One region of the Emergencia sp. JLR.KK010 genome, then DNA from elsewhere that is predicted to be linked to it. Evidence: riboswitches for the same ligand, from Rfam matches in the RefSeq annotation. Region 1 holds a riboswitch; the other holds the start of a gene.
The links. A riboswitch is a leader RNA that binds a small molecule or an ion and turns the genes downstream of it on or off. The one in region 1 is predicted to bind cobalamin.
Positions count from the first base shown of each region.

Region 1 (4,277 bases):
GCAGCAGATCTTCCGTCGCATGCTTGTCTTTACAGATGGAATAAATATACAGGTATAGCTCTCTCTCGTATTTGCGGTAAAGCTGCTCCAGCACCTTGCTGTCCATGACATTTGCGCACCTCCTTTCGGCAGTATTTTGTTCTATTTACATATATAACAATTGTGCAGTGGAAATGCAACAAGAATTTACAGCCTTTATTATTTGCCAAAATAAATTCTGCGTATCACTGGAATTTCAAATGGCAAAGACTTACATAGAATTTACTCTGACAAACTGCTTTTCTCACATTTTTATGATATATTTACCTTAAGACATATCCCGGTCAATGGAGGTAACAATCATGACAAATCAAAAACATCTTACACTGTCTGACCGCATGGTCATCGAAACCCAGCTTTCCAATAGTACATCATTTAAAGCCATCGCATCCGCCCTTGACAAGGATCCTTCCACAATCTCAAAGGAAGTCCGTTCGCATCTGTCGGTTGAACGTATTGGCGGATTCCGCAAAAAGTACAATGCCTGCACCAAACGTAATGTCTGTCTTGTCGGCGGACTGTGTTTTCCCTGCAACGCAGGAAGAAATTACCGCTTCTGTAGGAGTTGCGGTATGTGCAGTCGTTTCTGTCCTGATTTTGAAGCTTACAGCTGCCCAAAACTGGACAAGCCACCCTACGTGTGTAATGGCTGTAAAACAAGACCCCACTGCACTTTAGAAAAACATTTTTACCGTGCCAAGCAAGCTGACAAAGAATACCGCAGCAAACTGACTGAATCCCGCAAAGGCTTTACCTTTTCCGAAGAAGAGCTGCAGCATTTCGACCGCATTGTCTCTCCGCTAATCCGTCAGGGACAATCCCTTCATCATATCTGTGTAACCAATACCGATTCCCTGATGATTAGCGAACGCTCCCTTTACCGAATCATTGATGCCGGACTGATTTCCGCAAAGAATCTTGACCTTCCAAGGAAAGTCCGTTTCAAATCGCGGAAAAAGAAAAAGACTTTCAAAGTCGACCGTAAATGCCGCGAAGGCAGAACCTTTGAGGATTTTAAAAAATTTATGGAAGAGCATCCAAACTATCCTGTTGTCCAAATGGATTCCGTTGAAGGAAAGAAAGGCGGCAAAGTCCTTCTAACCATTCATTTTGTCAAAGCAGAATTCATGCTGGCCTTTCTGCGTGACTACAATGATTCCAGATCCGTCACAGATGTCTTTAAAAAACTGTATGACCTTTTGGGATCAGAACGGTTTCGCCACCTCTTTCCGCTAATCCTTACCGATAACGGCAGTGAATTTTCCAATCCTCTAGCCATTGAAAAAGATCCTTCCGGTAAAAAGCGTACCGCAGTCTATTACTGCGATCCGCAGGCTTCATGGCAGAAAGGATCCATTGAGCGCAATCACGAGTTTATCCGCTATTTCCTGCCGAAAGGTACTTCTTTCGACCACCTTTGCCAAGAGGATATTTCACTCATGATGCATCATATTAATTCTTACTGCAGGGAAAGCCTAAGCAACAAATGCCCTCACGAAATGTTTGCATTCTTTTTCGGTGCCGAAACCCTTCACCTTCTCGGCTGCCGCAGAATTCCTTCCAAAGAAGTTACCCTGAAGTCTTCCATCTTTAGAAAAGGAGGTGCATCCCTGTGAAAAGACGAACCATTTACGATAAACAATCCATCGACTATCAGTTCAACCTTTGTGCACTCCATGAAATGGAAGATGTTGTTCCCATGACACGCAGCGAACGTTACATGCTTCGCAACTGGGTTCGCTCTGGTCATGAGATTGAATCCAATCCATGGGAGTATCTGGACAGCGACGGCTGGCAGTTAAATTATCTGCAAGCCTACCGTCTGGAATACGGCTATTCCGCCGGTCCATGGGACAGCTGGAAAGGACCAGACACCCAGCCTTTATGGTGCGAAGAACGCAAATGCTACGTAAAACACGATGAACTGCTAGAACTTTAATTTTTAATGGATTACCGGGATATATCGCTAGTTTCACAAGACCATCAGCCGGCAGAATTCACTCTGGCAAAAATAAAAATATGAATGCTGACGGCTTTTTGTTATGCCCGAATTTCCCTGCATTAACACTATTTTACCCTATTCTGGCATCAATTTCACTACTTTCCATAGCTTTTTACATCCTCCACTCTTGCGTACCTGACATTTACTTAGGCAAACTGGAATTCACCTTGGCAATTGACCAAATTGTCTCGTTTTGACCTATTGCCATTTATGTATAGTATATATTTGAAAATATTGTATTGCAAAAAAATAATCACAAGGATATAATGAAATAGGAGTTAGCTTTGCGAAAAGGAAATCCAAAGTCTCTCCAGATTATAATTAAAAACAAAATATAAAGAAACCATTTTGTGTTCTTCCTTGTGCGTACCACAGGGGAGCTAAGAGGGAAGCAAGTGAGAGCCTTGCGCGGACCCGCCACTGTAATTGGATTGTTTTTACCACTGGTGAAGAGCCACCCACTGGGGAGACCTGGGAAGGGAAAGAAAAACGATAATCCATGAGCCAGGAGACCTGCATGAGATGAGGATCCCGCGGCGAGGTAACCGTAAGAATCCAGAGTTTAGATACAGTAAATGCGGACTGTAGGCAAAGAGCCTGCAGTTTTTTTGTGGGCAGAAATGTAGAAAGGAAGAACACATGAAGAAAAACGAAACAGTAAAGAAATTTTCTGCCATTCTTCTAAGTATCGTCATGGTACTTTGCATGATGCCGTCTATGGCATTTGCTGCGGAAGCAGATGTGCAGACAGGAAATGTACAGATTACTGTGCCGGCGGATGCAAAAGTATTTGTCGGCACGAAGGAAAAACACTTCAAGCCGTTTATAGAGCAGGAGACTATTGGTGAAGTGCCGGCTGAGGAAGGGCTGAAGACGGTATCCTATAATCTGCCGGCAAACAAGGATTACAATTTCAGAATCAGTGGGAAAGGCTATGTGACTTATACCGGAAAATTCAAGTCACCGGCAGCGTCCAAAGATCCGTATATCTTAAATGTTTCTGAAAGCGATTTGAAGCCGGAAGGAAAAAACGCTAAAACCGTCGATAAAGCTTCAACTTCAAATAAGAATTACAACATGGCAGACATTTATCTGAACATCAATCCCGCAGGCTATCTGAAGTTGAAGAAAAACGACGAATACCAGATCGTATCTCTGAGAAACTGGGAGGCAGTAGACACCCTTACAAATAATTACTTTATTGAGCCGGACTATCACTATGAGGCTGTCAACTTTGACGGAACACCAAGTGATGTGGTATCCGTATCAGAAAGTGGAAAAGTGACTGCGCAGAAGGAAGGTACTGCAGTGGTACTTGTAACCTATGACGCTTTTAATAATATTTCTGCGGTTGGCGGTCCGTTCTTTGGTGCAATCTGGCCGGAAAATACAGGTGTGTTTGTAGTATCTGTAGGATCATCTGATAGTACGGTCAGTGTCAACGCTAAGGTAAATACCGAGACGAACGCAACCGTCAGCAATGGAAAACTCGCAGGGGATGACTTGGATGCGGAGCTGGATATCATTTACTATCTGACAGAGATGACTGATGCTGCCGGGGAAAAAACAGTTTATGATGATGCCCATGGAAGCTATACATTTACACCGACAGGTGAAGTTGCTTCTGTAGAGGTGGCAAATCCTAATTATGCTGGCGGAAAGCTGAACTATGGTGGGTTTGTGCCAGCTGAAAGAAATGCAGACGGCAGTTATACTGTAAAGTTGGTCGAAGGCAGAAATATTGTGAAGGTCAGCGACGGAACTGCCTGCGATTATCAGGTGGTTTCTGCGAAAGGTGTCAAAGCAGCGGTTACCAACAAGACTACGCCGGGCAAGGCGTTAGTGGCAGGCGACCAGTTTGCAATCAGTTTCGATACATTGTATCATCCTGTCAATAAGCTAGCGGGAATTTATAATATGTCAGCAGCGGTAATCTATCAGACGGTAGAAGGAATGGAAGGTAAAACCGTTGGAGGAACCGCAGCACAGTACAATTTTGCAGCTAATGCCAAAGCGCAGACTATGGAAAATCAGGTTAGCATTACAAAGACTATGTTCTTTGGCAGCACTAACTATAGCCTGAAAAAGGGCGATGCAGCAGCTATTCCGGCGGATTATACAAAAGACACACTGACTGTATCCCAAGGGGGTCTTTTCACTTTTGGATTTGGAAGCAGCTACGGCGCACACAGAGAAATTACCTATGAAGTAGGCGCTTCTCCAAACTTTACCGCAG
Region 1 is NZ_CP143550.1:1,288,772-1,293,048, forward strand. Features, by position in the region: gene V1225_RS06195 (RNA polymerase sigma factor) at 1-106, opposite strand, end outside; gene V1225_RS06200 (IS30 family transposase) at 342-1,655, shown strand; gene V1225_RS06205 (hypothetical protein) at 1,652-1,978, shown strand; cobalamin riboswitch at 2,375-2,577, shown strand; gene V1225_RS06210 (DUF4430 domain-containing protein) at 2,681-4,277, shown strand, end outside.

Region 2 (4,277 bases), 1.1 Mb from region 1:
CTGTAAAAGAAAACATCGTCAGTAGCATCCCCGCCTGCTGATTAGATAAATGAAATGCCTCCAAAAATTGCGTATAAAAAGTCGAACTTAAATAGGGCAAATTATAGCACAAAGTAGACAGGGTCAATAAAAACACAATGAAATACTTTCTTCGATCTTTCAAAATAATCACTCCTTATAATAAATTTTCTATCATTATAAAGAACTTCCTTTTCCTTTTCAAAAAACGGTATTTTCATTCTACGACTATTTTCTGCACTTTTTTCCAACAACATTGGATTTTTTGCATAAAATATGCTATACTAATAAAAAACTTTACGAGTTTTACTTTATTTCAGAGAAAAAAGCAATTATATGAAATCTTTGCGGAGGTACAGCATGGAAGAAACAATACGCAGTATACTTGGTCAGCGCATTCGTCACTACAGGAAACAAAAACATTACAGTTTGGCAGAATTTGCTCTACTCATTAACAAAAGTAAATCTTCCCTTTCAAAATATGAGCGTGGGGAAGTATCAATTGATGTGGAAACACTCATTATTATTGCAAAGAATCTTGATGTTCATATTTCACAGCTTCTTGACATGGACTATTTACTTCCAACTGAGAATTTATCACAAGAAACACCCGGTTCTTCACAACCAGGAAAAATCTATTATGTGTACGTACCCTCTCTCATACAGAAAAAAAACAAAGAGGTCAACATCTTGACCATAAATCAAGAAAAAGCTTCCTTTTATGGGCGTGTAGTCGACCCCACCGATTTTGCTAAGTGCACCTATTATTACACAGGAACAGTGCAGACTTTCGATTCATCCCAGAGGATTTTCCTCGCAAATACTGCAAATAAAAATGATTTGCTGGTTCTGGATCTTACCAGCAATTTTGGTACATCTTCAATTATCGTTGGTCTGTTCTGCAGTCTTTCCCTTGGTCGATACGATTCCTTTGTCAGCAAATGTATCGCTACCGAGAATCCTCTTACCGACCTCACCGAAGCCACTGCACTCACAGCTCCAACACGTGATGAATTGAACCAGCTAAAGAAAAGGCATATATTCAAAATACTGCAAACCTAAATTTTACAGGCAGAAATAAAGAAAAAATACCATAGCCAGCGCCACAACAGGCAGATTCACCTCATTTCTTCTGCCAGCGGCAATTTTGCAAATCAGATAAAAAATAAATCCCGCAGCAATTCCTGTCGTAATGGAGTATGTCATAGGCATCGCCACTATGGTAATAAATGCAGGAATGGCGTCATCCAGACGACCAAAATCAACTTTTTTCACTTCCATGAGAAGATACATTCCCACGATAATCAAAGCCGGTGCAGTTACAGCACTTGTCATCACCCCTGTCAGAGGCGAGAACACAACCGCCAGCAAGAAGCACAAAGCAGTTGTTACAGCAGTCAGACCGGTTTTTCCGCCTGCCGCAATCCCGGAAACCGATTCCGCATAGCATGTAACGGTAGAGGTTCCAAATAAAGCGCCCATCACAGAACCTGCCGCATCAGCAATTAAAATCGACCCGCTTCCCGGCATGGTTCCCTTTTCATCAGTCATTCCCGCCCTGGAGCTGGTGCCGATTAAAAAACCAAGGGTATCAAACATATCAACCATGGTCAATGAGATAATAAGCGCAATAAGTGACAGGATACCGGACAAGCCCGCTTTTCCTGAAATCAATCCGGAAAAATCAAGCTTAAAAGCCACGTCCGCTATTGCGCCCGGAAACTCTGCAAGGTGGTCGGGCATCGCTGTCTGTCCTGCCGCCAGACTCAGTACAATCGTTATCACCATACCGATAATCAAACTTCCATTTATGTTCAATACCACCAAAACAGCTGTGATTGCCACTCCAAGCAATGCAATCAGAACTGTAGGCGAACTGAGATCCCCGAGAGCAGGCATTCCGCTTGCTAAAGATATAATCCCTGTATCCAGAAGACCAATGAGCGCTATAAACAGACCCACGCCGGCGCTTATAGCGTATTTCAGATTTACAGGTACTGCATTGATTATCTTATCTCTCAGAGGCGAGATAACAATTAGAAAAAATAGGATTCCGGAAAGGAAGGTAAGTGCCAGCGCCTGCTGCCATGAATATCCGTAAATTCCGCATAGGGTATACGCAAAAAAGGCATTCATCCCCATACCCGGCGCCATCGCAAAAGGCTTATTGCTCAAAAATGCACACAGCAGCGTGCCTGCTGCGGCAGAAAGACATGTAGCAACCATAACGCCGCCGGAACTCATGCCTGTAGATGACAGAAATACCGGGTTCAGAAAAATGATATACGCCATGGCAAAAAAGGTTGTCAGACCGGCGCGTACTTCCTGTCTGACAGTGGTGTGATTTTCTTCCAGTTTAAATAGTTTTTTCATTAGTGCCCTCCATATAAAAAAATAACGCATCCGGCAGAGATACTTTCGCATCATATCTCTCCAATGCGTTTGCGCTGCTTCCCAGCTGGTGTTCTGACTCCAGTATCAGCATCTTTCTTCGCCTTCCCGGTTTCCCAGTGACATCGTGAAGAAGACTCCTCTGTTACAGCGTTGGCGGCGTACAGGAATTTCACCTGTTTTCCTTTAAACCCTTTCGGGTACTGGCAAGCTCTTTTCAATTTTCATATATCATTATACACAATTTGAGCGAAAATGCAAGACTTTTGCATGTCTTCAAACAGGGCAAAGGCATGAAAAAAGAAATGTGACAAATATTCGTGATTCTTTTATTTTTGTCAACATCAGAAACCGTTCTCAGACTGACGGAAAAATCTCTTGAAGAGTGTACAAAAGGAAACGCCGTAAACCTGTCAAACTCCACTTATAAAGACAGCCGCCCTTTTCGCTAGGCGGCTGTTAATTATTCTTAATTCTTTAGACATCCCACCGGCACTACATAAATTCCATCCTGCCTTCGGTAAGCATAATCACCTACGCCAATAAGAATCATTAAAAAAGCCGGTTTTTTCATTTTATCTGTGTCTATTTTTTTCGGCGTGTTGGCATAATTTTTTTCGGCGTGTTGGCGTTTTTCCAGCTTATTCACTGCATTCATTTACCATATCGCTCAAAGTATTCCTCTGCCAGCATGGACATCAGATGCACGTCGTAAAGCACTCCATTCTTCCTGCAATTCTTTCTCAGCACGCCCTCGTACTGAAATCCCAGATTCAGATACAGATGCGCCGCTGGATTTCCCGTGTAATGATCCAGATATACCCGTTTCATCCCAAAATCCTCAAAGCACAGTTTCATGGTCGCTTCCATAGCCTGTCTGCCGTAGCCTTTGCCGCGAAGTGCCGTATCCGCAATGTAAATCCGCCAAATTTCACACTTCCAGCCTTCTATGATATCGCCAAGAATAATTCTTCCCACCGGCTCACCGCTCTCGCGCAGACAAATAGTGTACTGGCGCATATCGGCAGCCTCATCAAATTTCACATATGCCTTGGTCACATCCTCCAGACTCTGCCCGTCCGCAATGCTGAAAAACTCCGTTACTGCAGGCTGCCTTTCCCATGGGTCAAAATACTTTAAATCCTCAAAAACGCTGTCGCGTATGATTAAATCTTTGGTTTCAATCGGGTTCATATCCTTTCTCCTTTCAGAATTCACCGCCAAATCTTTTCCCTAAATTAATTTCAATATATCGCACAATTCCTATTAAGTCAATAAAAATGACTGGCTCCCAATTTAACGCTAATGATTCCACGATACTCCTTCCTCATGGCAAAATGCATATTTTTAAAGAAATCTCCGCAAATATGCACATCAGTCTGCATATTTGCGGGGATTTTGCATTATATATGCATATTTTTCACTGCGAACCGGTAATCGCGTTGCTATTTCAGAGTATTTTATTGGCGAAAATGCATATGAGAGGAAAAATCGCCAAAAATATGCAGATTCCTTCAGGACGTTATGCATATTTTAGGTCTTTTTTACGAATATATGCACAGGCGGCACAGAACGCACTAACAAAAAGGAGCTACCTCCTCAGATCAACCTAATTGGTCAACCGTACAAGTAGCCCCTTTACAATATCCAGTCTCTTATTCTAATTCAATCAGCTCGGATTCTTCCGGTTCCAGCACCAATGCTGTATCCATTTCCATAATACCCTCGTTAGGCATGCTCATCAAATCCAAATCTTCTGCGCTTTCATCATCCATCGCTTCCACGTCAGTTTCAGCTTCTAACAGGGCCTCTTCCTGCATACGAGTATATTCACGCATGAATTCCTCATTTACACCGTAATCCACGTC
Region 2 is NZ_CP143550.1:173,731-178,007, forward strand. Features, by position in the region: gene V1225_RS00750 (MFS transporter) at 1-172, opposite strand, end outside; gene V1225_RS00755 (helix-turn-helix domain-containing protein) at 379-1,080, shown strand; gene V1225_RS00760 (NCS2 family permease) at 1,084-2,391, opposite strand; cobalamin riboswitch at 2,457-2,632, opposite strand; gene V1225_RS00765 (hypothetical protein) at 2,879-3,067, opposite strand; gene V1225_RS00770 (GNAT family protein) at 3,064-3,603, opposite strand; gene rpoC (DNA-directed RNA polymerase subunit beta') at 4,065-4,277, opposite strand, start outside.
Region 2: it holds a riboswitch for cobalamin, as region 1 does, so the genes downstream of both, V1225_RS00760 (NCS2 family permease) here and V1225_RS06210 (DUF4430 domain-containing protein) in region 1, are expected to answer to the same signal.